DNA from 2 places in the Micromonospora sp. WMMD754 genome. Region 1 is predicted to be linked to the other one. Evidence: riboswitches for the same ligand, from Rfam matches in the RefSeq annotation. Region 1 holds a riboswitch; the other holds the start of a gene.

Region 1 (15,110 bases):
GCGTGCCCTCGACGATGCGCCCCGCCCGGTCGGCGGTCCGCTTCGCGAGGACGGAACCACACGTGCCCGACACCAGCACGCTCACCGGCCGACCGCCGTCGGCCTCGCACCTGACGCTGTCGCAGATCATGGACCAGCACCACACCAACCTGATGGGTACGGTGCACGGCGGTCGGATCCTCAACCTGATCGACTCGGTGGCCGGCGTGGTCGCCGCCCGCCACTCCGACGGACCGGCGGTCACCGCCGCCATCGACGAGACGGCCTTCCTGCGCGCGGTGCGCGTCGGCGACGTGGTCCACGTCGACGCCCGCATCACCTGGGCCGGGCGCAGCTCGATGGAGGTGGCGGTGAAGGTCAGCGCCGACCGCTGGGACCGGGCGGTGCCGCCGGTGGACGTGGCCACCGCGCACCTGGTGATGGTGGCCGTGGACGACCACGGCCACCCCCGCGCGGTGCCGCCGCTGCGCCCCGAGACCGACGGCGACCGGCGCCGCTACCGCGAGGCGCACATCCGCCGGGAGCACCGGCTGGCGCTGCGGCGGGCGCTGCTCGACGGCGGGAGCGAGGCGTGACGGCCGGACTGCCGCCGGCCGTGCTGGCGGGCTACCTCGCGGCGATCGTGCTGCTCATGCTCACCCCGGGACCGGACATGATGTTCGTGCTCGCCAACGCCGCCCGGTACGGCGCCCGGGCCGGCGCGGTGGCCGCGCTCGGGGTCGCCGCCGGCGAGGCGGTGCACGTCGCCGCCGTGGTGGCCGGGCTCGCCACCGTGGTCGCCGCGTCGCCGGTGCTGTTCACCGCTATCCGGTGGGCCGGCGCGGCCTACCTGGTCGTGCTGGGGGTGCGGGCGTTGCGCGGCGCCGGACGGCCCGGCGCGTCGGCGGACCGGGCCGACGGGCGGGCCGGCCGGGCGTTCCTGCGCGGTCTGCTGACCAACCTGCTCAACCCGAAGATGATCCTGTTCAGCGTGGCGTTCCTGCCGCAGTTCGTCCGGCCCGGCGAGGGACCGGTGACGGCGCAGCTGGTGCTGCTCGGCGCGCTCTTCGTCGCGGTCCAGCTCACCGTCGACCTGGCGCTGGGGCTGGGCGCCGGCCGGATCGCCGGCCGGTGGGGCGACAGCCGCTGGTCGCGGCGCATCGACCGGGTCTGTGCCGTGGCGTTCGTCGCGCTGGGGATCCGGCTGGCTGCCGGTTGACGTCCGGGGTGGCCGGTGGGCGCGGCGGCGCTCACCGGCCGGGCGTGGCGCCCAGCCCGTCGTCGACCCGCCGCGCCGCCGCGGCCGGGCCCGCCGGCACGTCGCCCGGCCGCTCCTGGTCGAGGTGCAGGCGCAGCAGCACCCAGCCCAGCGACACCCCGCCGATGAACAGGTAGGCGGCCTGGGTGCCGAACGTGTCCCAGCAGGTGTGCAGCGTGACGGCCGCGGCGAAGGTCAGCAGGAACGCCGCCAGCCGGCGCCCGCCCGGCGCGGCGGCGAGGGCGAACAGCGCGCCGGCGGTCAGGCCGGTCCAGGACAGGTGCGCGGCGGGCGCGGTCAGGCCCCGGATCAGCAGCGTCTGCTCGACCGTGCCGAGGTTGCCCTGGGACCCGACCAGCGCGGTGAACGCGTAGCCCATCGTCTCCAGCGCGGCGAAGCCGGCGCCGGAGGCCACCCCGATCACCAGACCCTCGCCCGGCGACCGGCGCCGGCGCCACAGCAGCAGGATCGCCACCGGCACGATCAGCTTCGCCGTCTCCTCGATCAGGCCGACGAACACCATCGGCAGCACGCCGAGGCGGTGCAGGGTGTCGTACTCCAGCCAGCCGGCCGCGACGACACCGACCACCCCGCCGACGAACGCGGCGAGGCCGACGACCGAACCGGGGACCCGCCACCGGCCGGTGCGGCCCTGCGCGAAGGTCAGGAACGTGGCCGGTGCGATGGCGGCGCCGAGCAGGATCAGCGCCGGCACGAAGTTGATGTTCCGGGTGCCGGCCAGTGTCTCCAGCACCAGCAGGAACAGCCCGACACCGACCAGCAGGACCGCGACCCACGCCCAGCGGCGCCCCAGATTCGCCATGCGCCGAGTATCGCCGTCGACACCGGCGTCCGCCATGGCGGGGGACCCGTCGACGCCACCGTGGACGCTGAGACGTTGCCGACACGCGGACGCGACATGTGGTGTTACCTACGGGAGGCCACCGCCATATATGGTGTTCACCGCAGCTGGTTCACCCGGTCGGCCACGGCCGGGTGTCGCAAGAGGGAACCCGGTGGAAATCCGGGACTGCCCCGCAGCGGTGAGTGGGAACGACCGCCGTCAACGAAGCACTGGGCCACCCGGCCCGGGAAGCGACGGCCAGTAGGCGACCCCGTGTCGAGCCCGCGAGTCCGAAGACCTGCCAGCGCGCCGTGCGCTGCCGCGCGCGGCGGTCGGAGGTCGCGCGGGACGACCGACGCCAGCAGCCGGGCCGGCCCTGCGCCGTGCCCGTTGGCGTCCTCCCGCCGTCCGAGGCCATCGGTGACAGCGAGGAGAGGTCATGACGGTCGTGCAGGAGAGTCCACCGTCCGAGGTGGGCGGACCGGAGCAGCGCCGGCCCGTGATGCGGGTCCGCAAGCGCGACGGCGACGTCGAGCCGGTCGACGTCAACAAGATCGTCAAGGCGGTCGATCGGTGGGTCGCCGACCTGGACGAGGTGGACCCGCTGCGGGTGGCCACGAAGACGATCAGCGGGTTGTACGACGGCGCCACCACCGCCGAACTGGACCGGCTGTCCATCCAGACCGCCGCGGAGCTGATCGGCGAGGAGCCGCAGTACTCCCGGCTGGCGGCCCGCCTGCTCGCCGCGTTCGTGGACAAGGAGGTACGCGGGCAGCAGGTGGCGAGCTTCAGCCAGTCGATCGCGTACGGGCACGGGCTGGGGCTGATCGGCGACGGGACCGCCGCGTTCGTCGCGCGCCACGCCCGCAAGCTGGACGACGCCGTGGACCCGGCCGGTGACCTGCGGTTCGAGTACTTCGGGCTGCGCACGGTGGCGGACCGCTACCTGCTGCGGCACCCGGAGACCCGGCTGGTGGTGGAGACGCCGCAGTACTGGCTGCTGCGGGTGGCCTGCGGCCTGTCCCACACCCCGGACGAGGCGGTCGGCTTCTACCGGCTGATGTCCAGCCTGGCCTACCTGCCCAGCTCCCCCACGCTGTTCAACTCCGGCACCCGCCACACCCAGATGTCCTCGTGCTTCCTGGTCGACTCCCCCCGCGACGAGCTGGACTCGATCTACGAGCGCTACCACCAGGTGGCGAAGCTGTCGAAGTTCTCCGGCGGCATCGGCATCTCCTGGTCCCGGGTACGCGGCCGGGGCGCGCTGATCCGGGGCACCAACGGCCGCTCCAACGGCATCGTGCCGTTCCTCAAGACGCTCGACGCCGGGGTGGCGGCGGTCAACCAGGGCGGCCGGCGCAAGGGCGCGGCCTGTGTCTACCTGGAGCCGTGGCACCCGGACGTGGAGGAGTTCCTGGAACTGCGGGACAACACCGGCGAGGAGTCCCGCCGGACGCACAACCTCAACCTGGCCAACTGGGTGCCGGACGAGTTCATGCGCCGGGTCGAGGCCGACGGCGAGTGGTCGCTGATCGACCCGTCCGACGCGCCGGAGCTGCCCGACCTCTACGGCGAGGCGTTCGACGCCGCGTACCGGGCGGTCGAGAAGAAGGCGGTCCGCACGGTCCGGGCCCGGGACCTGTACGGGCGGATGATGCGCACGCTCGCGCAGACCGGCAACGGGTGGATGACGTTCAAGGACGCCGCGAACCGGCTGTCCAACCAGACCGGCGAGCCGGGGAACGTCGTGCACCTGTCCAACCTGTGCACCGAGATCCTGGAGGTCAACGACGACGCCGAGACCGCCGTGTGCAACCTCGGCTCGGTCAACCTCGGCGCGCACGTCACCGCCGACGGGGTGGACTGGGAACGGCTGCGCGCGACGGTGCGCACCGCGGTGGTGTTCCTCGACCGGGTGATCGACATCAACTACTACCCGGCCGCGCAGGCGGCGGCGTCGAACCCGCGCTGGCGGCCGGTCGGGCTGGGCCTGATGGGCCTGCAGGACGCGTTCTTCGCGCTGCGCCTGCCGTTCGACTCGGCCGAGGCGAAGGAGCTGTCCACCCGGGTGCAGGAGGAGATCTTCCTGACCGCGCTGGAGACCTCCGCCGGGCTGGCCGAACGGTTCGGCCCGCACCCGGCGTACGACCGGACCCGGGCGGCGAAGGGTGACCTGCACCCGGACCTGTGGGGCGCGGAGCCGACCCAGGTCGGGCGCTGGGCCGCGCTGCGGGCCCGGATCGCCGCGCACGGCCTGCGCAACTCGCTGCTGGTGGCGATCGCGCCGACCGCCACCATCGCGTCGATCGCCGGCTGCTACGAGTGCATCGAGCCGCAGGTGTCCAACCTGTTCAAGCGGGAGACCATGTCCGGGGAGTTCCTCCAGGTCAACACCTACCTGGTGCGGGAACTGAAGGCGCGTGGGCTGTGGACGCCGCAGATCCGGGACCGGATCAAGCGCGCGGAGGGCTCGGTGCAGGACGTCACCGAGCTGCCCGCCGAGGTGCGGGAGCTGTTCCGCACCGCGTGGGAGCTGCCGCAGCGGGCGCTGATCGACCTGGCCGCCGCCCGGGCGCCCTGGATCGACCAGTCCCAGTCGCTGAACCTGTTCCTGAGCGCGCCGACCATCGGCAAGCTCTCCTCGATGTACCTGTACGCCTGGAAGGCCGGGCTGAAGACCACCTACTACCTGCGGTCCCGTCCCGCCACCCGGATCCAGCAGGCCACCGTCGCCGTGACCCCGGCGATCGCACCGCTCGTCGTGGCCGACGACGAGGCGCTGGCCTGCTCCCTGGAGAACCCCGAGAGCTGCGAGGCCTGCCAGTGACCACCACCGACACCCGGCCCATGCTGCTCGACCCCGGCATGGACCTGACCCTGCGCCCGATGCGCTACCCGCACTTCTTCGACCGGTTCAAGGACGCCATCCGCAACACCTGGACGGTCGAGGAGGTGGACCTGCACGCCGACCTGGCCGACCTGGCGTCGCTGTCCCCGGCCGAACGGCACCTGGTGTCGCGGCTGGTGGCCTTCTTCGCCACCGGCGACACCATCGTCGCCAACAACCTCGTGCTCAACCTCTACCAGCACGTCAACTCCCCCGAGGGCCGGCTCTACCTGTCCCGGCAGCTGTTCGAGGAGGCGGTGCACGTCCAGTTCTACCTGAACCTGCTGGACACGTACGTGCCGGACGAGACGGAGCGGTTCGCCGCGTTCGCGGCGGTGGAGAACATCCCGTCGATCGCCCGCAAGGCCGAGTTCTGCTTCCGGTGGATCGACTCGATCCACGAGCTGCGGGAGCTACGGACGCGGGCGGACCGGCGGGCGTTCCTGCTCAACCTGATCTGCTTCGCCGCGTGCATCGAGGGGCTGTTCTTCTACGGCGCGTTCGCCTACGTCTACTTCCTGCGGTCCCGGGGCCTGCTCAACGGGCTGGCCTCCGGCACCAACTGGGTGTTCCGGGACGAGTCCATGCACATGGCGTTCGCCTTCGACGTGGTGGACACCGTGCGCGCCGAGGAGCCGGACCTGTTCGACGAGAAGATGGAGCGGCAGATCCGGGAGATGCTCGCCGAGGCGGTGGAGTGCGAGGCGCAGTTCGCCGAGGACCTGCTGGAGCAGGGCGTGTCCGGGATGTCGCCGGCCGACATGCGCGAGTACCTCCAGCACGTGGCCGACCGGCGCCTGGCCAGCCTCGGCATCGCGCCGATGTACGGCAGCCGCAACCCGTTCGCGTTCATGGAGCTCCAGGACGTGCAGGAGCTGTCGAACTTCTTCGAGCGGCGGGTGTCGGCGTACCAGGTCGGTGTCACCGGCAGCGTCACCTTCGACGACGACTTCTAGCGCGGTGGGCCCGCCCCGCGCCGGGACGGCCGGGGCGGGTCCGCAGTCCCGTCGACGACATTCCCGGTACGCGCATGCGCGTATCGCCCCTGCCTCCCCGATCCGCGACGTTGTCATCGCCGAACCCAGGGCGGGCGTCGGCGGACGAGGGGGGAACGCGCGTGAAACGGATACGTCAACGGCTGCGGCCGTTCCTGGCGGCGGCGCTGGCCATGGTGGTCGGCGCCGCCGTCACCACCGCGCTGCCGGCCACGCCGGCCGCGGCGAGCTACGGCTCGACGGTGACGGTGACCGTCGACGAGATGCACACCACCGAGTGCCTGGACCGGGTCTGGCTGGTCGTGTGCGACACCCCGGAACTCTTCGGCGTCGCGATCATCACGCAGGACGACGGCCAGCAGCTGCGGTGCGAGATGGCGCTGCCGGCGGCCGGCGGGACGGACATCGTCACCCCGAGCACGGTCTGCGCCGGGCGCTCGGTGACCGGCAACTTCCGGGTCAACTTCGAGCTGTGGGAGGACGACTCCACCGAGGGCGGCAGCCGGGACCAGGCCGACCTCAACGCCGGCACGGCCAAGGACTGGGCGACGACGAACCTGCTCGGCGGCCGGTCCGGCACGTCCCGGTGGACGACCAGCGGCGGCCCCTCCCGGGCGATCTTCACCGTGTCGGTGTCACCCCGGCCCACCGCCATCGCCATCTCGTCGCCGCCGCCCGGCGGCACGCCCCGCGAGTTCGACCCGCGACTGGGCGAGATCCTAACCGTCAGCGGCACCCTGTCGGTGCCCTCCGCGCTGCGGTTCACCGTCACCGCGCAGGCGACCGGGGCGTCGTTCGTGCTGTTCGAGGCGCCGTTCTACGGCGGTGTCTTCAACGTCACCTGGGACGGTCGCTGGTCCGACGGGTCGTACGCGGCGGTCGGCGGATACACGATCACCGTCGCCGACCCGGTCGACGGCGCGTCGGCGCGCACCACCCAGGCGCGGGTGATCCAGCGGGTCGGCCTGGCCTTCACCGGCATGACCAGCCAACCGGCCACCAACTGGCAGTACCGCAGCGGCCCGATCGTGGTCGGCGCGGTCGCCTCGGCGCCCGGGACGTTCCGGATGCGGGTGCTGCGCGGCGCCACCGAGGTGTACCGCACCGCCGACCAGCGCCGCGCCGCCGGCCCGCTCTCGTTCTCCTGGACCGGCCGGCACGCCGACGGCTCCTGGGCCACCCCCGGCAGCTACACGTTCACGCTGGACGGCACCGCCGACGACGGCCGGGCGTTCCCGGCCGCCTCGCGGGTCGTGCCGGTCAGCGACCCGCCGCCGGGCCTGGAGGTGTACGCGCTGGCCGAGCCGGGCGTCCCGGCGGTCAACCCGCAGGCCGTGCCGGGCACGTCGATCCGGGCCAAGGTGGTCGCCGCCGACCACACCGCGCGACCGGCGGCCCGGATCACCGTCGAGATGAGCCCGGCCGGCTGGATCGGCCGCCCGGTCACCCACGCGCCCCGGGTGGTGAAGACCTGCGTGCAGACGACCGAGTGCCAGGCGGTGATCCCGTCGGACATCCTCGCCGGGGAGGCGGTCGCGTACCGCGTCACCGCCAGCGAGGCGGACGGGGTGCCGGAGATGCGCACCGCGACCGCGGACTGGCGGATCACCGACCTGAACCCGCCGGATCCGTCGCAGGGCCCCGAGGTCACCCTGGTGCCGCTGTGGCGGGCCAGCGTGCCGGCGGTGGTGGGCTCGGACGGGCGGGTGAACACCCGGCCGCTCAACCAGACCATCGACGTGGCGTACGCGCCCGGCAGCGGCTACGACACGTCCACGCTGGACGGCGCGCGGCAGTTCGGCAACGCGGTCGACGACAACGCGTGGCAGCTGCTGGGGATCCGCTCGCGGGTGTTCCCCAGCTCGATCGGCACGCACTGGTCCCAGGTGGGCATCTGGGTGCAGAACGTGCCGGTCGAGGTGACGGTCAGCCCGGACGGCGACGCGCTGTGCCGGCGCGGGCCGTTCAGCCCGGTCAGCTTCGCCGAGACCAACGGCGTGCTGCACACCGTCAACTGCCGGGACAACGCCTCCGGCGCGGTGTTCAGCGCCGACTCGCCGATCGTGGGCTGGCACGAACTGCACCACAGCGCCTACCACGAGGGCGACGAGTACTGCTGCGACGGCGGCTACTCCTACGGCGACGGGCGCAACACCTACCCCTCGCTGTCGGCCTGCCAGCGCGGCGGGTCGGACGCGCGCACCTGCAACGAGATCACCGACGGGGTGAACCCGACCGGTTGGTGGCGCAGCGACGGGCCGATGGCCGACGTCATGATCGACAACTCGGTCGAGCGGGCCGACGACATCCGGGCCGCCGAGGCGACCTTCGCACGATGCGGGAGAGGGCAATGCTGAACCGACGGATCCGGATCCTCCTCGCGGCGGCGTTCACGGTGCCGTTCCTGGGCGCCGCCGCGGTGGCCACCCGGGCCGGGACCACCGCGGCCGGCGCGGCCCCGGTGGTGCCGGCGCCGACCGTCGACCCGGCGAACCCGACCACCGGCACCCACCTGCGGCTCGGGCTGCGCGTGTCGGCGCGCGCCGCGACGCCGAACCTGCTGGAGATCGACAGCGGGTTCGCCTCGTCGTTGCGCGGCACGGGCGGGCCGTTCCAGCTCGTGGTCCGGGACTCCGGCGGTTCCGTGCTGGACACGCTGTGGCTGGACGACCCGCTGGCGACGCGGGTCTACGGCAGCAAGGAGAAGGCCCACGACAACCCCCGGGCCAAGGAGGCGGACGTGGTGGTGGACCTGCCGGTCACCGACACCGCGTACGTGGTGGACGTGGTGCTGGCCGACCGGCGGATCGGTCAGGTCGAGGTGGCCTCGCTGATCGCGGCCTGCCGCAACGCGCCGCTGCCCTGCGCCACCATCTAGGCCCGCGGGCCGGGCACCTCCAGGATGCCGAGCGCCACCGCCCGCATGACGGTGGCGACCGGCCCGGAGGTGCCCAGCTTGCGGTGCACGTTCTCCAGGTGCTTGCGCACGGTGCCGGCGGCCAGGCCGAGCCGGCGCGCGGTGGCCGGCACGGTCAGGCCGTCGGCGATGCCGCGCAGCACCTCCACCTCCCGCCCGGTCAGGCCGGCGCCGCCGGGCGGCACCGGCCCGCCGGGCAGCCGCACGCACCGGTGCACGGCGATCAGCGCCGGCTGCAACCGGGCGAGCAGGTCCATCTCGCGCGCGTCGAAGACCCGGTCCCGGTTGAACTGGTACCAGCTCAACACCGGCGTCGGGCCGACCACCAGGGCGACCGTGTGCGCGCCGATGCCCCGCGGCGCCAACACCTCGCGGTAGAGCGTGTGCCGCCGCCACTGCCGCTCCGACAGCACGTCGGTGACCTGGAGCGGCGCCGCCGGGTACGGGTGCGACCGGCGTACGGTCGGCGCGAACAGCGGATGGTCGGTGAGCTGGTGGTGCATCCGCCGCACCAGCGTCCGGTCGACCGGCCGGTCCGCGGCGAGGTCGGGCAGGCGCAGCGTGGCCAGGTCCAGTTCCGCGTAGGTGGACAGCTCGCTGCGCAGGCGGTGGGCCACGGCGGCGAGCACGGTGTCGACGAGCGCGCGCCCCCGCAGCGCGCCGATCCCGGTCGCCACCTCGCGGACCCACGCCCGGTCCGCGGCGGTGGTGGAAAGCGTCACGAGCGGACCATAGGAGCCGGCGCACGCGCGGCCGGTCGGCAAGTGGACACTGATCACCTTCCAACACCGCCCGGTCTCGACCGCGGTTCGAGGCCGCCCCGAACCGCACCGGAGATCGTCGAGCCACCGACAGACAGGGGTGGCAGATGGTCAGGTTCGGCTACAAGGCCTCCGCCGAGCAGTTCGGCCCGCGGCAACTGCTGGAGTACGCGGTCCGGGCCGAGGAGCACGGGTTCGACTCCGTCTTCGTCAGCGACCACCTCCAGCCGTGGCGGCACGACGGCGGTCACGCCCCGGCCGCGCTGCCCTGGCTGGGGGCGCTGGTCGCCCGTACCCGGCGGATCGTCGTGGGCACCAGCGTGCTCACGCCGACGTTCCGCTACCACCCGGCGGTGGTCGCGCAGGCCTTCGCCACCCTCGGCTGCCTGGCGCCCGGGCGGGTGGTGCTCGGCGTCGGGTCCGGCGAGTCGCTCAACGAGGCGCCGCTGGGCGCCCCGTGGCCGCCGCCGGCGCAGCGACTGGCCCGGCTGACCGAGGCGGTCGAGCTGATCCGCAGGCTGTGGCGCGAGGACCGGGTCGACTTCGCCGGCCGGTTCTACCGCACCGACCGGGCCACCGTCTACGACCGGCCGGAGCAGCCGGTGCCGCTCTACGTCGCCGGCGGCGGCCCGGTGGCGGCCCGGCTCGCCGGGCGGCTCGGCGACGGCTTCATCTGCACCAGCGGCAAGGGCCGCGACCTGTACGCCGACCGGCTGCTCCCGGCGGTGGCCGAGGGCGCCACCGGCGCCGGGCGGGACCCGGACGCGCTCGACCTCACCATCGAGGTGAAGGTCTCCTTCGACACCGATCCGGACCGCGCGCTGCGGGACACCGCCCACTGGGCGGCGCTGGCGCTGACGCCGGAGGAGAAGACCGGGGTGGACGACCCGATCGAGATGCAGCGCCGCTCCGACGCGCTGCCGCTGGCCCGGGCGGCCAGCCGCTGGATCGTCTCCGCCGACCCGGCCGAGCACGCGGCCCGCGTGCAGGAGTATCTCGACCTGGGCTTCCGGCACCTGGTGTTCCACGCCCCCGGCCCGGACCAGGCCCAGTTCCTCAGTCTCTACAGCACCAAGGTCCTGCCGCTGCTCTCCGTCCCGGACCCGCGGTGACGCTGCCGGAGTGGACGGTGCTGGTGCCGGTGAAGCGGCTCGACCGGGCGAAGAGCCGGCTGGCCCTGCCGGTCGGGCTGCGCCGCGCGGTCGCCGAGGCGATGCTCGTCGACGTGCTCGCCGCCGCCGCTGCGGTGGCGCGGGTGTGCCTGGTCACCGGCGAGCCGGTGGCCCGAGGTTGGGGCGTACCCGTGCTGCCGGACCCCGGTGGCGGGCTGTCGGCGGCGGTCCGGGCGGCCGCGGCGCGCATCGCCGGGCCGGTGGCGGTGCTCTCCGGGGACCTGCCGGCCGCCCGGCCGGCGGAACTGGCGGACGCGCTGGCCGCCGCGTCGGCGCACGAGGCGGCGGTGCTGGCCGACGCCCCCGGCACGGGCACCACGCTGCTCACCGCGCGCAGCGGCCGACGACTGCGGCCGGCGTACGGGCCGGGCTCGCGGGCCCGGCACGCGACGGCCGGGACGGTCGACCTGACCGGGTCGCTGTCCGTGCCCGGCCTGCGTCGCGACGTGGACACCGTGGCCGACCTGCGCGACGCCCTGCGGCTGGGCCTCGGCCCGGCGTCGGCGGGGGTGCTGGCCGCCGCCGGGCACGCGCCGAGCGGCCACCCCTGGCTGCCCTGGTGACTCCGGGCCGCGGGACCGCCGGGCGGGCACCGGCGGTCCCGCGCCGGCTCAGTCCCGGTACGCGGTCAGGCGCCGCACGTCCAGCCGCACGCCCTGGCCCCAGATCCGGTCGGCGAACAACGCCAGCCCGACCGTGAGCTGCCGGGGCGCTGCCGACTCGGCCGGCCGGCCGTTGTCCCGCAGCGCGTACCCCGGGTCGAGGACGCGGTGCCCGATCCGGTCGACGGTGAGCACCTCGTCGTCGCCGACGTACCAGTGCGCGGTGCGCCGGTCCGCGTCGTAGCGCAGGGCCAGGTCGTGGACGTCCCCCGGCTCGCGGTCGCGGACCGGCACCGCGAACGAGAACCCGCCGTAGGTGTGCGGCGGGAACGCCAGCCGCTCGTAGACGGCGAAGACGCACCGGTCGGTGACGATGAAGTCGAACACCATGCCGGTCTCCCGGTCCATGCAGATCAGCGCCGACGCGCCCAGCCGCAGGTCCCGGCGCGGGTCGGCGACGGCGTCGCCGTACGGGTGGCGGTCCAGACCGTACGCCCGCACGGACAGCTCCGCGCGCAGCGTGAAGCCGCCGGCCGGCACCGCGAAGCCGGGCAGGCCCGCCGGCGTGTCCCGGTTGGCCATCAACGCCCAGCGCAGGTGGTCGGTCTCCGACAGCGGCTGCGGCGGTTCGGCGAACGCCGGCTCGCCGGTGCCCGGATCGGTCCCGGTCGGCACCACGGTCAGGCCGCCCTCCCCGGTGAGCGGCGCCCCGTCCCCGGCGGGGAAGCCGGGCACCGGTCGCAGCCGCCACCGCGAGGTGGGCCCACCGACCGAGAGCGGACCGGTGAAGTCGTCGTGCAGCACCTCCTCCCCGCTGCGGTGCGGACGGGTCGTGGTCTCGGACTCGGCGCTCATCGCCACCTCCACTGTCGGGTCAGCCGTTGCGCGGCACACCGGCCGCCGGCGGGGCGCTGTGGGTGCTGCTCGGCGCCCAGCCGGTACGCGACAGCCAGCCGGCGAGGGTGAGCAGCTCGGGGTTCTGCCGGCGCAGGGCCGGGATGTCGGCGTGGTAGCCGATCCGGTTCAGCCAGCCGTAGGCGGTGGCCTGCCACTCGCTCTGCCGGCGCAGCTCCTCCATCGGCACCGGCTCGTAGCGGGTGGGCAGGCCGGTGTGCCGGGCGAACGTGGCGGCGATCTGCTCGCCGGTCAGCTCGTCCCCGGCGAGTTCGATCCGGGCGCCGACGGTCGCCGGATCGTCGAAGGCCGCAGCGGCGAAGAAGCCGATGTCACCGGAGGCGATCATCTGCAACGGGGTGTCCGGCGCCAGGCCCCGCCGGTAGACCAGCTCGTCGCCCTCCCGCAGCGGCGGGTACTGCGCGAAGTTGTCCATGAAGTAGGTGGGGCGCAGGAACGTGGCCGGCAGGTCGTGCTTGCGGATGCGGTCCTCGATGCGCAGCTTCGCCTCCCGCCAGAACACCCCCTCGGGGCGCTCCGCGCCCCCCACCGAGCTGTGCACGTAGTGCGCCACGCCCACCTCGCCGGCGACGTCGGCCACGGTCAGGCCGTGCCGTTCCTCGGCCGGCACGCCGCCCGGCCCGAGCGGGGTCTGCACGCTGAACACGCCGTACGCCCCGGTCATCGCGGCGCGCACCGACGCGGCGTCGTCGAGGTCGCCGACGACCAGGGTGGCGCCCCGCGCCGCCAGGTCCCGCGCCGCCGGGCGCCCCGGGTCCCGGACGAAGGCGCGCACCGCCCAGCCCCGCCGCAGCAGGTGCCGCGCGGTTCCGCCGCCCTGCTTCCCGGTCGCCCCGAACACCAGCACCCACCGGTCTGCCCGTGCTGTCACGGCCACCTCCTCGCCCTCGCGGCCACGGCGGGCGGCGTCCGGCCGTCCGCGTCCTGCCGACGAAGGCTCACCGGCGGGGATAGAGCCGGCGTCGAGAGCCGGTCGAGGCCACCGGTTCGAGTCGCCCTCGACCCGGCCTCCAGTCCGGGGCGAGCCGGGGCCCCGACGATCGGGCCGCCGGGTGTGCCGCACACCCGGCGGGCCGCGCGCGGCGCGGGCCGGACGCCGACGAGGGGCAGGATGACGTGATCTTCACCGAGGACGAGCTGGAGTACCTGAGGTCGCAGCGGCTCGGCCGGCTGGCCACCGCGCAGCCCAACGGCACGCTCCAGAACAACCCGGTCGTCTACTGGTACAACGCCGAGCTGGACTGCATCGACATCGGCGGCCGGGCGATGGCCACCACGCAGAAGTTCCGCAACGTCGCGGCCAACGGCAAGGCGTCGTTCGTCATCGACGACGTGGTCTCCCGCCGCCCGTGGCGGGTGCGGGGCATCGAGATCCGCGGGCTCGCCGAGGCGCTGGTCGACCAGCCGGTCCCGCCGGAGCTGGAGTTCCTCAGCCCCGAGCTGATCCGCATCCACCCCCGGCGGCTGTTCACCTGGGGCCTGGACCCGAACCACCTGGCGATGGTGCGGCGCACCGTCACCCCGGCCACCACCGCCGGCTGACCGTCCACCGGCCATCCCCTGACACGCCGTGCCACGGCGTGCCGACGCCAGAAGGAGACAGATCGTGACGGACAACCTCCGCCGGCTCGTGGACGCGGGCCTGAGCGTGTGGCGGGACGATCCGGCGGCGGTCGCCGCCGACCCGCCGGCCGGAACCGGGCTGGTCCTCGGCGCCGACGCGGTCCGGGCCGCGCTCGCCGACCCGGCGGCCACCGAGGGCGACGACGGGGACGACGCGGTGCGGCGGATCACCACCGCGGTGGCGCGCCGGGCCGCCGACGCGTTGCTGCCCGCGTACCACGCCGCCGGCGGACGCGACGGCCTGGTCAGCGTGGAGGTCGACCCGCGGCTGGCCGACGACGTCGACGGCGCGGTGGCCGAGGCCCGCCGGGTCGTCGACCTGGCCGACCGGCCGAACGTGGTGGTCCGGGTGTTCGCCGCCGAGGCGGCCCGGGAGCTGCTGGCCGGCGGGATCGGCGTCGAGGTGGCGCTGGTCTCCGCGCCGGAGCTGATGCGCGCGGCGCTGGACACCGTCCGCGAGGGGCTGGACGCGGCCGAGGGCTTCCCGCCGGCGCTGGTGTCGGTGCCGGTGGCCGACGTGGACACCGAGGTCGACAAGCGGCTGTGGGCGATCGGCACCGACGACTCGGCCCGGCTGCGCGGCACGGCCGCCCTGGCCACCGCGCGGATGACCTACGCGGCCTACGAGAACGCGCTGCGCGCGCCGGCCTGGGGCCGGCTGACCGCCTCGGGCGCGCCGAAGCCCCGGCTGGTGTGGACCGCCACCCAGGTCCGCGACCCCTACTACCTGGAGACCCGCTACGTCGACGAGCTGGTCGTCTCCGGCGCGGCCACCGTGCTCTCCCCGGCCACCTGGCGGGCCGTCGTCGAGTACGGCGAGCCGCGCGGCGACACGGTGCACGGCACGTACGAGGAGGCCCGGCAGGCGCTGGACCGGCTCACCGACATCGGCGTGGACCTGCCCGACGTGCACCGGGTGATCCGGGCGCGGTCGGTGGCCCGCTCGGTGGCCGGCTGGCAGCGGGTCCGCGACGCGGTGGCCGCCACGCGCCGGCAGCCGGTGGGCTGAGCCGGACCGGCCGGCACGGCCCCCGGACGCCTCGGCGTCCGGGGGCCGTTCGCGCGTCGCTCAGTCGACGACGAGTGCCACCTTGCCGCGCACGTGGCCGGTCTCGACCAGGCGGTGCGCCTCCGCCGCCCGGCTCAGCGGCACGGTC
Region 2 (15,110 bases), 460 kb from region 1:
TGCGGCCGTACCGGCAGGTGACGGCCCGGAATGTCACCGCGGCGGCGCTCACTCGACTGGCCGTGGCGCGCTGCGCCCAATGGGTGGCCCGCAGCTTCCTCGCGCGCCCGCCCATTCGGCCGTCGCGTCGTGCCGGGCTTCGCCCCTCACCTGAACCTCCACGCGTGGCCCTCCCCGTGTCGCGCCACGGCGCTCACCCGACATCCCGGTAGTCGGACGCCACCCGATCGTGGTTCCCGCGACTTCGTGAGGATGTGCGGGCAGGGCGCGGGGTTCGCGGGTTGAGCCCGGACGCCGCCCACCGGCCGGGCCGGGTGACCGTTGTCGCGTGGCCACCCGGCGACGACGTCAGCCCTGCCCTACCTCGGCCGCCGCCGCGACGAGGCGCCGCAGGGACGCTTCGACCTCGGGGTAGCCGCGGGTCTTCAGGCCACAGTCGGGGTTGACCCAGAGCCGGTGGGCGGGCACCGCGGCGACGGCGCGCCGCAGCGCGTCGGCGACCTCGTCGTGCGGCGGTACGCGGGGGGAGTGGATGTCCCAGACGCCGGGTCCGATGCCGCGGTGGTAGCCGATGGTGGCGAGGTCGTCGAGGATCTCCATCTTGGAGCGGGACGCCTCGATGCTGGTGACGTCGGCGTCAAGGGCGTCGATGGCGGCGATGACCTCTCCGAACTCGGAGTAGCACAGGTGGGTGTGGATCTGCGTGTCGTCGGCGACGCCGCTGATGGCCAGCCGGAACGCACCGACCGCCCAGTCCAGGTAGGTCTGCTGGTGGGCGCGGCGTAGCGGCAGGGTTTCCCGCAGTGCGGGTTCGTCGACCTGGATGACGCGGATGCCGGCGGTCTCCAGGTCGCGGCACTCGTCGCGTAGGGCGAGGGCGACCTGGTCGGCGGTGTCGGCGAGTGGTTGGTCGTCGCGGACGAAGGACCAGGCGAGGATGGTGACCGGTCCGGTGAGCATGCCCTTGACGGGTTTGCTGGTCAGGGATTGGGCGTAGGTGGACCAGGCGACGGTCATCGGCGCCCGGCGGGCGACGTCGCCGTGGATGACGGGTGGGCGTACGCAGCGGGTGCCGTAGGACTGCACCCAGCCGTGGTCGGTGGCGGCGAACCCGTCGAGCTGCTCGGCGAAGTAGTGGACCATGTCGTTGCGTTCCGGCTCGCCGTGCACGAGCACGTCCAGGCCCAGGTTCTCCTGCAGGCGGATGACGTGGGCGACCTCGGCGCGCATCCGCGCGGTGTAGCCGGCGTCGTCGAGGGTGCCGGCCCGGTGGGCGGCGCGGGCCGCGCGCAGCTCGGGGGTCTGCGGGAACGAGCCGATCGTGGTGGTGGGCAGCGCGGGCAGGCCGAGGCGGCGCTGCTGGCGGGCGGCCCGGTCGGAGTAGTCGCCGCGTCGCCGGTGCTCGGGGCGCAGCGCGGCGAGGCGTCCGCGGATCTCGTCGCGCCGCCAGGACGCCGGTGTGGCCGGCAGTGGTGCCGGCAGGGCGGTGGTGCCGTCGCGCAATGCGCGCCCGAGCAGGACGACCTCGTCGAGCTTCTGCCGGGCGAACGCGAGCCGTTCGGACAGCCGAGGGTCCAGGCGGGTCTCCGCGCTCAGGTCGACCGGGACGTGCAGCAGGGAGCAGGACGTGGACACCGCGACGTGGTCGGCCAGCGCGGCGACGGTGGCTCCGGCGGCGACGGCGGCCCGCAGATCGGTACGCCAGATGTTGCGGCCGTCGACGAGGCCGGCGACGATCGTCTTCCCGCCCAAGGGGCCGGCACCGGTCAGCCGTTCGAGGTTCCCCGGACCGGCGACGAGGTCGACCCCGACGGCCTCGACCGGGGCGTCGAGCAGCGCCGGGAGGGCGTCGGCGAGCTCACCGAAGTAGGTGGCGACGAAGATCCGCGGCCGGTTCGGCAGGTCACCGAGGCGCCGGTAGGCGCGGTGGAGACCATCGATCTCGGCCGCGGTGCGGTCGGCGACGTAGGCGGGTTCGTCGAGCTGCACCCACGGCACACCCGCCCCGGCGAGCGCGGTGAGGATGCCGGCGTAGGCGTCGACCAGGTCGTCGAGCCGGGCGAACGGGTCGGCGCCCTTGGCCAGCAGCAGGAACGTGGCCGGGCCGATCAGCACCGGGCGGGTGGTGATGCCGAGGGCGCGGGCCTCGGCGTACTCGCTCAGCGCCTTGACGGGGTGGGCGGCGAAGCGGGTGTCGGCGTCGATCTCCGGGACCAGGTAGTGGTAGTTGGTGTCGAACCACTTGGTCAGCTCCAGCGCCGGTTCGGCGTCGACGCCGCGGGCCATGGCGAAGTACGTGTCGAGGTCGTCGAGGCCGAGGCGGGTGAACCGGTGGGGGATCGCGCCGACGGCGACGGCGGTGTCGAGCATCTGGTCGTAGTAGGAGAAGGTGTTCGACGGGATGGCGTCGAGGCGGGCGTCGCGCAGCGTCCGCCACACCTGCGCCCGCAGCCCGGCGGCGGTCTCGTGCAGGCCGGCGGCGTCGAGCGTGCCGGCCCAGTAGGCCTCGACCGCCTTCTTCAGTTCGCGGTGCGCGCCGATGCGTGGATAGCCGAGCACGGTGCTCTGGCCGAATGGAGTGGTCACTGATGGTCCTTCCCTCGAGGTGCCTGGCGGCCACCGGGAGGGAGAAGCGGATACGGCGGGCGTACCGGCTTTCCGCCCTGGCCCTCCCGAGAGGCCGTCGACGGCGCGCACCGGACGGCGCACGCAGCGCTGGCAGGTCTTCGGACTCGCGGGCATGACACGAGGTCGCCTACTGGCCGTCGCTTCCCGGACCTTTCCGGTCCAGTGCTTCGATGACGGCGGTCGTTCCCACTCACCGCTGCGGGGCAGTCCGGTCTCGCACCGGGTTCCCTCTTACGACGCCCACCCGCCGAAGCGGGGAGGCGAACCAGCACCGCGCACGATCGTACGACGACGGTGCGGTGCGTGAGTGGCCGTGTCCGAGTCGCGGGACACGTCGACGGCACCGATCAGGACGCGAGAGACCGACGTCACCCGCCCCGACCTGGCGCGTCGCCGACACCCTGACGACTGGCTAAAATGGTCGCAGCGCTGGTTCACCCGGTCGGCGACGGCCGGGTGTCGTAAGAGGGAACCCGGTGGAAGTCCGGGACTGCCCCGCAGCGGTGAGTGGGAACGACCGCCGTCATCAGCACTGGGCCACCGGCCTGGGAAGCGACGGCCAGTAGGCGACCGAACCCGGTCCGGCCCGCGAGTCCGAAGACCTGCCCGCGTCGCGCGCACCACCGGTGCGCGCTGCCGTCGACCTCGCGGGTGGGTCCGGGCGGGTGACACGCCGTACGCGATCCGTCGGCGTGCCCTCGACGCGCGCCCTCCGGTCGGCGGTCCGCTGCATCGAGGACGGACCCGCACAGTGCCCGACACCATCACACTCGCCGGCCGACCACCGTCGGCCTCGCACCTGACCCTGTCGCAGATCATGGACCAGCACCACACCAACCTGATGGGTACGGTGCACGGCGGCCGGATCCTCAACCTGATCGACTCGGTCGCCGGGGTCGTCGCCGCCCGCCACTCCGACGGCCCGGCGGTCACCGCAGCCATCGACGAGACCGCCTTCCTACGCGCGGTCCGCGTCGGTGACGTGGTCCACGTCGACGCGCGGATCACCTGGGCCGGCCGCAGCTCGATGGAGGTGGCGGTGAGGGTCAGCGCGGACCGCTGGGACCGCGCGGTGCCCCCGGTCGACGTGGCCACGGCACACCTGGTGATGGTGGCCGTCGACGATCACGGCGATCCCCGCGCCGTCCCGCCGCTGCTGCCGCAGACCGACGGGGACCGGCGACGCTACCGGGAGGCGCAGATCCGACGGGAGCACCGGCTGGCGCTGCGCCGGGCCCTGCTCAACGGCGCCGGGGAGGGCTGAACGGTGCTCGGACTGTCCGTTGCGGTGCTCGCCGGCTATCTCGCCGCGATCGTCGTCCTCATGGTCACGCCCGGCCCGGACATGATGTTCGTGCTGGCCAACGCCACCCGCTACGGCGCCCGATCCGGGGTCGTCGCCGCGCTTGGCGTCGCCGCCGTGGAAGCCGTGCACGTCGCCGCGGTGGTCGGAGGACTGGCCACGGTGATCAGCGCGTCACCGGTCCTGTTCACCGCCATCCGATGGGCCGGCGCCGCGTATCTGATCGTCCTGGGGGTCCGGGCCGCGTGTCGGCGCGATCCGGTCACCGCCGACGATCCGGACCGCGGCGCGTCGCCCGGGCGGGCCTTCCTGCGTGGACTGGTGACGAACCTGCTCAACCCCAAGATGATCCTGTTCAGCGTGGCGTTCCTGCCGCAGTTCGTCGATCCGGGTGCCGGCGACGCGACGGCGCAGCTCGTCCTGCTCGGCGCCCTGTTCGTCGCCGTGCAGCTCGCCGTGGACATCACTCTCGGCGTGGGCGCCGGCCGGCTCGCCGGCAGGCTGGCGGACCGGCGGTGGTCGCGGCGGATCAACAGGCTCTGCGCGGTCGCGTTCGTGGCCCTCGGCGTCCGCCTCGCCCTGGGCTGACACGCCGCCGGACAGGGTGGCGTGCAGGCCGGCGACCTGGGCGTCGTTCTCACCCTTGCAAGGCGGCGCCGGGAATCGTGGCGCGGGTCAGGACGGCGTTGGGGTCGGCGCCGAGAGTCAGCGCTGACGGGCCCACACCTGCGCGGACGAGGAGGTCGCCGACGGCGGCGATCATGGCGCCGTTGTCGGTGCAGAGTCGGGGTGCGGGCACGCGCAGGGTGATGCCGGCGGCGTGACAGCGCTGTTGGGCGAGGGCGCGCACGCGGCTGTTGGCGGCGACGCCGCCGACGAGCAGCAGGGTGTCGATGTCGTGGCCGCGGCAGGCGGCGACGGCTTTGCGGGTGAGCGTGTCGGCGACGGCTTCCTGGAAGGAGGCGGCGATGTCGGCGACGGGCAACGGGCCGTGGTGGCGTTCGGTCCAGCGGGCGACGGCGGTTTTCAGGCCGGAGAACGAGAACCGGTAGGGCAGGTCGCCGGGTGCGGTCATGGGGCGGGGGAAGGCGATCGCGGTGGGGTCGCCGTGGCGGGCGGCGGCGTCGATTGCCGGGCCGCCGGGGTACGGCAGGCCGAGCAGCCGGGCGACCTTGTCGAAGGCTTCGCCGGCGGCGTCGTCGGCGGTGTCGCCGAGGTGGACGACGGGGTCGCGGGCGAGGTCGCCGAGAAGTAGGAGGCTGGTGTGGCCGCCGGAGACGATCAACGCGACGCTGCGCGCGGGGAGGGGGCCGTGGTCGAGGACGTCGACGGCGGCGTGGCCGGCCAGGTGGTGCACGCCGTAGAGGGGGACGCCGAGGGTGAGGGCATAGGCCTTGCCGGCGGCGAGGCCCACCTGTACGGCGGTGGCGAGGCCAGGGCCGGCGGTGGCGGCGACGGCATCGATGTCGGCGAAGCCGAGGCCGGCGCGGTCGAGGGCGTGGCGGACCATCGGGGTGATGGCGTGCAGGTGGGCGCGGGCGGCGATCTCGGGCACGACGCCGCCGAAGCGGGCGTGTTCGTCCATGCTGGTGGCGAGGGCGTCGCCGAGCAGGACACCGTCGGCGACGATGCCGACGCCGGTCTCGTCGCAGGACGTTTCGATGCCGAGGACGACCGGCACCGCTCAGTCCTGTCCGACGCCGACGCCGGGGTGTTCGGCCGCGGCGGCAAGGAGGCGTTTGCGGGTGCGGGCGGGCAGCCGGTCGACGTAGGCGAGGCCGTCGAGGTGGTCGACCTCGTGTTGCAGGCAGCGGGCGAGGGTGCCGGTGCTGTCGATGCGCACCGGCCGGCCGTGCAGGTCAAGGCCGGAAACGGCGGCGGTGGCCGGGCGGGTGACCTCGGCGTACTGGCCGGGCACGGACAGGCAGCCCTCGCTGTCGGTGACGAGATCCCGCTGCTCGGGCAGGTGCAGGACCGGGTTGATCACGTGGGCGACGGTGTGGGCGCCGGTGGCGTCGGGGCAGTCGAGGACGAAGATCCGGGCGTCGACGCCGATCTGGTTGGCGGCCAGGCCGACGCCGTGCGCGGCGTACATGCTGGCGAACATGTCCGCGACGAGCTGCGTGAGGGCGTCGTCGAAGACGGTCACCTCGGCGCAGCGGCGGTGCAGCACCGGGGTGCCGTATCGGGTGATGGGTCGTGGGGTGCCGGTCGAGGTCTGCACAGTTGCCCATACTATGCAATTGCCAAACAGTTGCAGTAAGGGATGGGTGGTATGCGGACGGCGGAGATCAAGCGGCGGTTCCTCGCCCACTTCGAGGCGAACGGGCACGCCGTGGTGCCGTCCGCTCCGCTGCCCGCCATCAGCGACCCGAACCTGTTGTTCATCAACGCGGGCATGGTGCAGTTCGTGCCCTACTTCCTGGGACAGCAGAGCCCGCCGTACGCGCGGGCGACGAGCGTGCAGAAGTGCATCCGGACGCCGGACATCGACGAGGTCGGCAAGACCAGCCGGCACGGCACGTTCTTCCAGATGAACGGCAACTTCTCCTTCGGTGACTACTTCAAGGACGGGGCGATCCCGCTCGCCTGGGACCTGGCCACCACGTCGGTCGAGGCGGGCGGCTTCGGGCTGGACCCGGAGCGGATCTGGGCGACGGTCTACCTGGACGACGACGAGGCGTACGACATCTGGCGGGCCACCGGCGTGCCCACCGAGCGGATCGTGCGCCGGGGCAAGGCCGACAACTTCTGGTCGATGGGCATCCCCGGCCCGTGCGGCCCGTGCTCGGAGCTCTACTACGACCGCGGCCCGGAGTACGGCCGGGAGGGCGGTCCGGAGGTCGACGAGGACCGCTACCTGGAGTTCTGGAACCTCGTCTTCATGCAGTTCGAGCGCGGCCCGGGCGTCGGCAAGGAGGACTTCCCGATCCTCGGCGACCTGCCGGCGCGCAACATCGACACCGGCATGGGCCTGGAGCGGATGGCCTCGCTGCTGCAGGGCGTGGACAACCTCTACGAGATCGACGAGGTCAAGCCGATCCTGGACCGGGCGGCTGAGCTGACCGGCAAGCGCTACGGCGTGCACTCGGGTCACGCGGCCAACCAGTCGCACCCGGACGACGTGCGGCTGCGGGTGGTCGCCGACCACGTGCGCACCGCGCTGATGCTGATCGGCGACGGCGTGACCCCGTCGAACGAGGGCCGTGGCTACGTGCTGCGGCGGATCATGCGCCGGGCGATCCGGTCGGTGCGGCTGCTGGGTTACCAGGACCGGGCCCTGCCGGAGCTGCTGCCGGTGGCGCGGGACTGCATGGCCCCGTCGTACCCGGAGCTGGCCGAGGAGTTCGGCCGGATCTCCCAGTACGCGTACGCCGAGGAGGACGCGTTCCTCGCCACGCTGCGCGCCGGCACCACGATCCTGGACACCGCGATCGCCGAGACGAAGTCGGCGGGGCAGCCGGCGTTGTCGGGTGACAAGGCGTTCCAGCTGCACGACACGTACGGCTTCCCGATCGACCTGACCCTGGAGATCGCCGCCGAGCAGGGCCTGCAGGTCGACGCGGACGGCTTCCGCCGGCTGATGGCCGACCAGCGCAGCCGGGCCAAGGCCGACGCGCAGGCCCGCAAGACCGGGCACACCGACCTGTCGGCCTACCGGCGGATCGTCGACACGACGGGCCCGACGCACTGGCGCGCCTACACCGACCTGACGACCGAATCGACGATCGTGGCGATCCTGACCGACGGCGAACCGGTGCCCGCCGCGACCGAGGGGCAGATCGTCACCGTGGTGCTCGACGTCACCCCGTTCTACGCCGAGTCCGGCGGACAGGCGGCCGACGCCGGGCACCTCACCGGCCCCGACGGCGCGGGCGAGGTGATCGACGTGCAGCGCCCGGTCAAGGGACTCGTCGCCCACCAGGTCCGCGTCACCGCCGGGCACCTGACGGTCGGCGCCCGCCTCACCGCGCGCGTCGACGCGAGCTGGCGCCTCGGTGCCCGACAGGCGCACTCCGGCACCCACGTGCTGCACGCCGCGCTGCGGCAGGTCCTCGGCCCGACCGCGTTGCAGTCCGGCTCCTACAACCGGCCCGGCTACCTGCGGCTGGACTTCGCCTGGCCCGGCGGCCTTTCCCCGGCCACGCGCAGCGAGGTCGAGGACGTCGCGAACCAGGCGCTGCGCGACGACCTGCCGGTCACCGCGCAGGTCATGCCGCTGACCCGGGCCCGGGACCTCGGTGCCCTGGCCCTGTTCGGGGAGACCTACGACGAGCAGGTCCGGGTCGTCGAGATCGGCGGCGCCTGGTCCCGTGAGCTGTGCGGCGGCACCCACGTGACCCACTCCAGCCAGATCGGCCTGCTCGCGCTGACCGGCGAGTCGTCCGTCGGCGCCGGTCACCGCCGCGTCGAGGCGGTCGTCGGCCTCGACGGGCTGCGCTACCTCACCCGGGAACGGGACCTCGTCACCCAGCTCGCCGCGCAGCTGCAGGCACCGCGCGAGGACCTACCCGAACGCATCGGCGCGCTGCTCGGCCGCGCCAAGACCGCAGAACGCCGCGCCGACCAGCTCACCCGCGAACTCACCGCGCAGCGCGCCCGACGCCTCGCCGCCGACGCGGTACGCATCAACGGCACCCGCCACGTCGCCGTCGTCGCCGCCGACGGCGAGGACCCACGGCAGCTCGCCGAGCTGATCCGCGCCGCGCTACCCCAGGACCAGCCCGGCGTGGTCGCGGTCGCCGCGTCCGCGTCCGCGTCACGCAACACCCGACTGGTCGTTGCCACCACCGCGGCGACGCCGGACCCGCTCGGCGCCGTACACCTGGTCAAGGCCACCCTCGACGGGCGCGGCGGCGGCACCGCCCGCCTGGCGCAAGGCGGAGCCTCGGGTCGCACCGCCGAGGAGATCCTCACCGCGCTCACCGCGATCATCTGACCGCCGTCAGGTGACACGCCGCCGCGCGCGATGCGCCCGCACGTGCGTGCGGGTCGCGCAGCGCGGCGAGCAGAACCGGCGACGCCGGTTCGTGCTCCCGTCCAGGAACACCGCGCCACACCCCGGCTCGGCGCACACCTTGAACCGGTCGACGCCCTGCTCGCAGAGGAACACCGCGAGCGCCCACACCGCCGCCGCCACATACTCCACCGCCGGGTCGCTGCCCACCGCGGCGACGTGCAGATGGCGATCCGACGGGCCGGTGCCGGAGATGACCGGCCGCAGCCGGTGCCGGGTGAGCAGCCGGTTGAGCCGGCCGACAGCCTCCCGGTCCCGGCCCGCGGCGGCGTCGACGAAGACCGCGCGAAGCTGCCGGCCCGCCGCCCCCAACACCGCGAGGCCGGTCGACGTGAGCCCATCGCCCAGGCCCGGCCACCGGGTCACCGCGGCGCACATCTGCGTGGTGTCGTCCCACCGCGTGTTGGCCAGGCACACCGCCAGCGCCGTCAGCTCACCGCGGTCGGTGAGATCCGTCCGGTGCCTGCGGGGGAGGGGCGCGGCCGTGCGACCGGCCAGCGCGGTCAGGTGGTCCTGCTGCGGCACGGCGCGCACCGCCCGTACACGACCACCCCGCCGTTACCCCCGTCCGGATCCACCTCGACGCCGACCGCACGGGCGGCCGTGACCGTTCCCGCCACCGCCGAGGCGGTCAGCTGGCGCATGCCGCCGCAGCCCTGACACACCGCGTGATGGTGCGGCAGGTCGGCCAACCCGAACGTCGCCGCGCCACCCACCGGCACGACGTGGGCCACGCCGAGGTCCACCAGGTGGGTGAGTACGCGGTGCACGGTGGACAGCTCCACCACCAGTCCCCGGCCGGTGAGCCGGAGATGCACCTCCGTGGCGCTGAGATGCCGGCGCTCCTCAGCGGCCTCGCCAAGCGCGTCGACGACGCCGCGACGCGCGAGTGTCGTGCGGAGACCGGCACGGCGGAGCCGATCCAGCACGGCGCTCACCCGGTCGACAGGCGATGTGATCAATCCCCGCTCCTCACGACAACCGGCACCTTGTTGCAAGATACTGGCAACAACAAAACTACGGCAGCATCACCGAAAGGGATCCCTGATGGCGCTCTACACCCTGCCCGACATGCCCTACGACTACGGCGCGCTGGAACCGGCCATGTCCGGCGAGATCCTGGAACTGCACCACAGCAAGCACCACGCCGCGTACGTCAAGGGCGCCAACGACGGCCTGGAGAAGCTCGCCGAGGCCCGCGAGAAGGGCGACTTCGGCACGCTGGTCGGCCTGGAGAAGACATTCGCGTTCAACCTCTCCGGCCACGTGCTCCACTCGATCTTCTGGGGCAACCTGTCCCCGGACGGCGGCGACCGCCCCGACGGCGAACTCGCCGCCGCGATCGACGAGCACTTCGGCTCCTTCGACGCGTTCGCCGGCCAACTCTCCGCGGCCACCAAGGGCGTGCAGGGCTCCGGCTGGGGCGTCCTCGCCTGGGAACCGCTCGGGCGGCGACTGATCGTCGAGCAGGTCTACGACCACCACGGCAACGTCGGCCAGGGCACCACGCCGCTGCTGGTCTTCGACGCCTGGGAACACGCCTACTACCTGCAGTACCGCAACGTCCGCCCCGACTACGTCGACCGGCTGTGGAACCTGGTCAACTGGTCCGACGTGATCGCCCGCTTCGACGCCGCCCGCGCCACGAGCCCGAAGATCTGACCTGGTGGATCAGACCACCCCCGCCGCGGCGGAACTCCTCCAACGCGCCGCCGGGGTCATCGCTGCGAAGCACCGCGGTGACCTCGCCGGCGCCGAGGAGCTGCTCGCCGCGTTCCCCGGCGAGCAGGCCTGCACCCTCGGGTTCTACCTGCTCGCCGACCTGGCCCTCGGGCTGGTCCGCGCGGGCAGCGGCCAGTCCATGGACGACCTGGTCCGGGAGCTGTCCCTGCTCGTCGCCGCCACCGCCGGCCAGCCACCACCGGTAGAGGGAAGCTGAGCGCAGGGTCCTCGACGCCCGCACGACCGGCGACGAGGACCCTGCCAGGCGTGTCGACTCTGCCGATCAGACCCAGGGTGGTGACTCGCTGTCGTGGCAGATGGGTTGGTTGTCAAGGGAGATGTCCCTCGGGTTGGTCGGTGCCGGTTGCTCCGGCGGGCGTGAAAAAGCGGCCGGTGCCGTCAGGCACCGGCCGCTCGTTGAGCAGCGGGGGCGCGAGCTTCAGAGTTGTGCTGAGCGTCATCGGCGGTGGGGTAACGGTTCGTGTTGCCCCTCGGACACGAACCGAATCCCAACGGTGCGTGGCAAGATCGACATTTGCCCGCACCGTTTGTGATTCCGGGTCGTAGGTCAGGTGCAACCCGAGGCTGCGGTAGACCTCCAGCTTGTGTTCCGGCTCGGCGTCCCGCAGGGCGTCCACGAGGTCTCCGAGCTCCTCGACAATGGCGATGATCTGATCCTCGTTGAGGCGAGCGGGTATGCGGGGTTCTTCTTCGGCTGGCGCTTGGTGGCGTTGCTCGGCGCGTTGCCGTTCTGCCTGGGTTTCTCGCCGCGCTCGCCAAGACCAGCCAAGATCCCGATCACTGCCACTGGATCCCGATCGCACTATTTGCGGCCGCCGACCAGGACCACAACGCCGGCGCCTGGGTTGCCTCTGCCGACATGGCCACCATCGCTGGTCTCGCCCATCTCGCCCATCTCGCCTACGCGCCACGACCCGAAGCCCTCGAGGAGCACAGCTACCTCATCGAGGCGGCAAGACCCGCTGTTCGCGGGCGTACAGCTTCACGAGGTCGTGCGGGTGCCGTCCGCTGCGTCACGCCGAGCAACGTGCTACTTGGTGCCACCCACAGGCACTTGTTGGGCGGCCGCCGCAGGCGCTGCCAGATCGCTCAGGGTGACTGCTCGGTCTCCGGCTGACGGTCGGTGTCGCCGCGAGGACGCTCGTCGCCCGCGACGAGGTAGCGACTTGCGCCGTCGCTTAGGAGCACGCCGAGCATCCACGACAGACCCGCGACGAACGCGAGATCAAAGGTCGCAACTCGTGTGAAGTGGCCGAGGGCCCAGCTGATCGCAGCAATTATTCCTGCTGGCCATGTCAGCCAGAACGATCGCACCGGAGTAGTCGTGAAGCCCACGGAACCTCCTGAGTTGTAGGTGTCGTTCATGACGACCATCCGCGCCCATCAGCTCCCCCGGTAGGTCGAGTAGCCGAACGGCCCGAGCAGCAGTGGTACGTGATGGTGCGCCCCTTTGTTGACGACCTGGAAGGTGACCACGATCTCGGGGTAGAAGGTATGGACGCCGCGATCGACGAAGTACCGCCCAGTGTCGAACCGGAGTCGGTGTACGCCCGCTTGGGGTGCGTACAGCTCGCGGACGCGCCCGTCGGCGTCGGTACAAGCCCGGGCGAGGTGCTGCCACGCGTCGCCATGACAGCGCTCGACGACGACCGCGAGTTCCGGCGCGGGGAGGCCGGTGGTGATGTCCAATACGTGAGTCGAGAGACTCATCAGCCCTCCGATCGCAGGAGTTTGCCCAGCCGGAGGCGGTTGATCGCGGCCAGGTCTGTGAGCGCTACCCGGCGCTCGGTCGCCGGGTCGTTCGCTAACCGGGAGCGGCAGATGGCGAGCAGCTCCGCCGCTGATCGTCCGTTCGCGTAAACCAGGTACAGGTGCCCGAAGCGCTCTTCGTAGGCCGCGTTGGCCTGGCCGAGACTCGTCAGCAGCTCCTCGTCCGCGGTGCCGACTCCTGCCTGCTCTCGCCGCGACCACTGTCCACCGCTGCCGCTCGTTGGCTTGCCGATCTGTGGGTGACCGGCCAACGCCTCGGCAAAGCCGGCCTCGTCGAGCATGGCGGTGCCGGCGTCGGAGGCCGCACAGAGCTCGTCCTCATTGGCGTAGGGCCGCCCGACGATGACCTCGGTCACCCATGCCTCTGCCGAGCAGCACCGGCGTAGGGCCGACCGGAGGCGCTCGTCTTCGGGCGCGGTGTTTAACCGATCCAGACTCCAGGTCGTCATCGGCTCACGCCACCGTCGGTGCCGGCTCGACTGCGATGACGCGTCCGCTCGTCGCTGTCGGTGCGCTGGGCTGCCTTGTTCGCCGCAAAAATGGTCAGGTTGCCGACGGGGCGAGGGCGTAGGGTGCGAGCGTCGATGGCTTTGGCCCTGACCGGTGCTCCGTCTATCCACACCTGCCCCAGGTCGTCCGCCGTGGCCAGCGCAAATACCTTCGCAAGTGCATCCTCTGGTCCGTTCGAGTGGCGTATGCCAATCTCCAGGACCGTGCCCGGACGGGGTCGTATCCAGATCGCGTCGAACCGCCTGCCGGCGCTCAGGTCGCCGATTTGGTCCCGCAGGCCCAGGGCCTGTGCCCCCGCCGCCGTGGCCATGTGCAACAGATGGGCAGCAGTGAGTGGCACGCCGTCCGCGCCGCGCAAACGTTGCAGGAGGTACGTCTGCAGCCCTTCTTTGAGAAGCGAGAAGCCGGTGCCCGCACCCACGTCGCAGCCGAGTGCCACAAGGACGCCGTGGGCGAGGTGGCGGTTGAGCGGGAACATGCCGCTGCCCAGCGCCGCGTTGCTCGTCGGGCAGTGCGCCACGCTGGCCTGGGCCTCGGCCAGCCGGGTCAGCTCGGTGTCAGTCGAATGCACGTTGTGTGCGAAGACGCTCTGTCGGCCGACCAGTCCGTGCCGGTCGTAGCAGTCCAGGTAGTTGGTGGTGCCGGACAGTCGCCGGACCGTGGCGACCTCGTCGAGGTTCTCGTTCAGGTGCGACGTGAACCAGCTGCCCACCACATCCCGGTGCAACTCCCCGCATGACGCGAGCAGTTCGTCGCTGCACGACAACGCGAACCGGGGGGTCACCGCGTACCGACTGCGTCCGACGCCGTGCCAGCGCCGTGCCAGCTCGCGGCCTTCGTCGTAACTGCGCTCTGCGGACGTGTGCAGCTCCGGCCGCAGCATCCGGTCACCGACGACCAGGCCGCTGGTGATCCGTAGGCCGTGCCCCGCGGCCGCCTGGAACAGTGCGTCCACCGCCGGCGCGAAGTGCGAGCCGAAAACCAGAGCGGTGGTCGTGCCTGCCGAGGTGAGGGCCGAGACGAACTCGCCGGCTACCACGCGCGCGTAGTCGATCTCGGCGATCCGTGCCTCCTCGGGCAGCGCGCAGCGTTCCAACCATTCCAGCAACGGCATCCCGAGCGCACCGATGACGCGGACCTGCGGGAAGTGCACATGGGCGTCCACCAGGCCGGGTAGCAGGACTCCATCGGAGAGCTCGACCAGCTGTGCCTCCGGGTGTCGGGAGCGCAGCGTGGCAAAGGCATCCCGCTCGACGATCCGCCCGTCCTCGACGAGCAGCCCCGCATCGCCGTCACAGCGGAGCGCGCCGCCGCGGAACGGGTCGTCGGGAGTGTCGACGACCTGAGCGCGGTAGAGGGTCATGGCCGGGCCGCCGAGGGAGCGCGGTCGTCGGCCATCGCCTGGTGATGTTCCATCCTGCCCAGGAGATCGGCGGCGACGCTGACGGCGATCGTCGCGGGCTCCTTGCCGTGGATGTCGGCGAGCCCGATGGGCGTGGTGATGCGGGCGATGGCCGTGGCGTCGTGGCCCTGTGCGGCGAGTTCGGTGCGGAACCGGGCCCACTTGCCCGCCGAACCGATGAGGCCGATGGTGCCGAATTCACCGCCGCGCAGCATCGCGTCGCAGAGGGAGAGGTCCTCCGCATGGTCGTGCGTCATGATCAACGCGTAGGTGCCTGTGGGCAGCTCGCCGAGCACGGTCTCCGGCAGCACTGCCACCCGGTGGACGTGCACCCGGGCCACCGCATCGGAGAAGACCGCCAACCGGTCCTCGGTGAGCTGCTCCGGGCGGGTGTCGATGAGATGTAGGTCGATATCATGCCGAGCCAGGACACGAGCCAGCTCCAGGCCCACGTGCCCTACGCCGAAGACAGCCACCACCGGCGCCACGGGTAGCGATTCGAGCAACACCGTGACGGTCCCTCCGCAGCACTGCACCCCGTGCTCGTAGGGCGCTTTGTCGGACAGCGCGAGCGTGAACAGCTCGGGCGTCGGGCCGCCTGCGGCCAGCAGCGTACGGGCCCGGTCGATCGCGACCGCTTCCAGCTTGCCGCCGCCGATCGAGCCCCACGTCTGCGTTTCGCTCACCACGAGCTTCGCGCCGGCCGCGCGAGGGGCATGGCCGCGGACCGTCACGAG

The links. A riboswitch is a leader RNA that binds a small molecule or an ion and turns the genes downstream of it on or off. The one in region 1 is predicted to bind cobalamin.
Region 2: linked by a shared signal. The riboswitch ahead of metE (5-methyltetrahydropteroyltriglutamate--homocysteine S-methyltransferase) and the one ahead of ACN27B_RS27735 (ribonucleoside-diphosphate reductase subunit alpha) in region 1 are both predicted to bind cobalamin.

What each region holds. Positions count from the first base shown of each region.
Region 1 is NZ_CP186058.1:5,892,789-5,907,898, forward strand. It holds gene ACN27B_RS27720 (acyl-CoA thioesterase) at 63-575, shown strand; gene ACN27B_RS27725 (LysE family translocator) at 572-1,198, shown strand; gene ACN27B_RS27730 (PrsW family glutamic-type intramembrane protease) at 1,230-2,060, opposite strand; cobalamin riboswitch at 2,191-2,402, shown strand; gene ACN27B_RS27735 (ribonucleoside-diphosphate reductase subunit alpha) at 2,521-4,908, shown strand; gene ACN27B_RS27740 (ribonucleotide-diphosphate reductase subunit beta) at 4,929-5,924, shown strand; gene ACN27B_RS27745 (hypothetical protein) at 6,086-8,320, shown strand; gene ACN27B_RS27750 (hypothetical protein) at 8,314-8,841, shown strand; gene ACN27B_RS27755 (LuxR C-terminal-related transcriptional regulator) at 8,838-9,602, opposite strand; gene fgd (glucose-6-phosphate dehydrogenase (coenzyme-F420)) at 9,749-10,753, shown strand; gene cofC (2-phospho-L-lactate guanylyltransferase) at 10,750-11,376, shown strand; gene ACN27B_RS27770 (DUF6081 family protein) at 11,425-12,270, opposite strand; gene ACN27B_RS27775 (NmrA/HSCARG family protein) at 12,290-13,201, opposite strand; gene ACN27B_RS27780 (PPOX class F420-dependent oxidoreductase) at 13,447-13,872, shown strand; gene ACN27B_RS27785 (transaldolase family protein) at 13,937-14,962, shown strand; gene ACN27B_RS27790 (NADP-dependent oxidoreductase) at 15,023-15,110, opposite strand, start outside.
Region 2 is NZ_CP186058.1:6,354,196-6,369,305, reverse strand. It holds gene metE (5-methyltetrahydropteroyltriglutamate--homocysteine S-methyltransferase) at 349-2,586, opposite strand; cobalamin riboswitch at 2,701-2,913, opposite strand; cobalamin riboswitch at 3,042-3,252, shown strand; gene ACN27B_RS29725 (acyl-CoA thioesterase) at 3,380-3,892, shown strand; gene ACN27B_RS29720 (LysE family translocator) at 3,896-4,519, shown strand; gene tsaD (tRNA (adenosine(37)-N6)-threonylcarbamoyltransferase complex transferase subunit TsaD) at 4,569-5,612, opposite strand; gene def (peptide deformylase) at 5,616-6,155, opposite strand; gene alaS (alanine--tRNA ligase) at 6,207-8,870, shown strand; gene ACN27B_RS29700 (CGNR zinc finger domain-containing protein) at 8,877-9,473, opposite strand; gene ACN27B_RS29695 (Fur family transcriptional regulator) at 9,452-9,910, opposite strand; gene ACN27B_RS29690 (superoxide dismutase) at 9,996-10,610, shown strand; gene ACN27B_RS29685 (superoxide dismutase) at 10,615-10,887, shown strand; gene ACN27B_RS29680 (hypothetical protein) at 11,000-11,308, opposite strand; gene ACN27B_RS29675 (hypothetical protein) at 11,781-12,056, opposite strand; gene uraH (hydroxyisourate hydrolase) at 12,075-12,401, opposite strand; gene uraD (2-oxo-4-hydroxy-4-carboxy-5-ureidoimidazoline decarboxylase) at 12,401-12,910, opposite strand; gene ACN27B_RS29660 (guanine deaminase) at 12,907-14,334, opposite strand; gene xdhC (xanthine dehydrogenase accessory protein XdhC) at 14,331-15,110, opposite strand, start outside.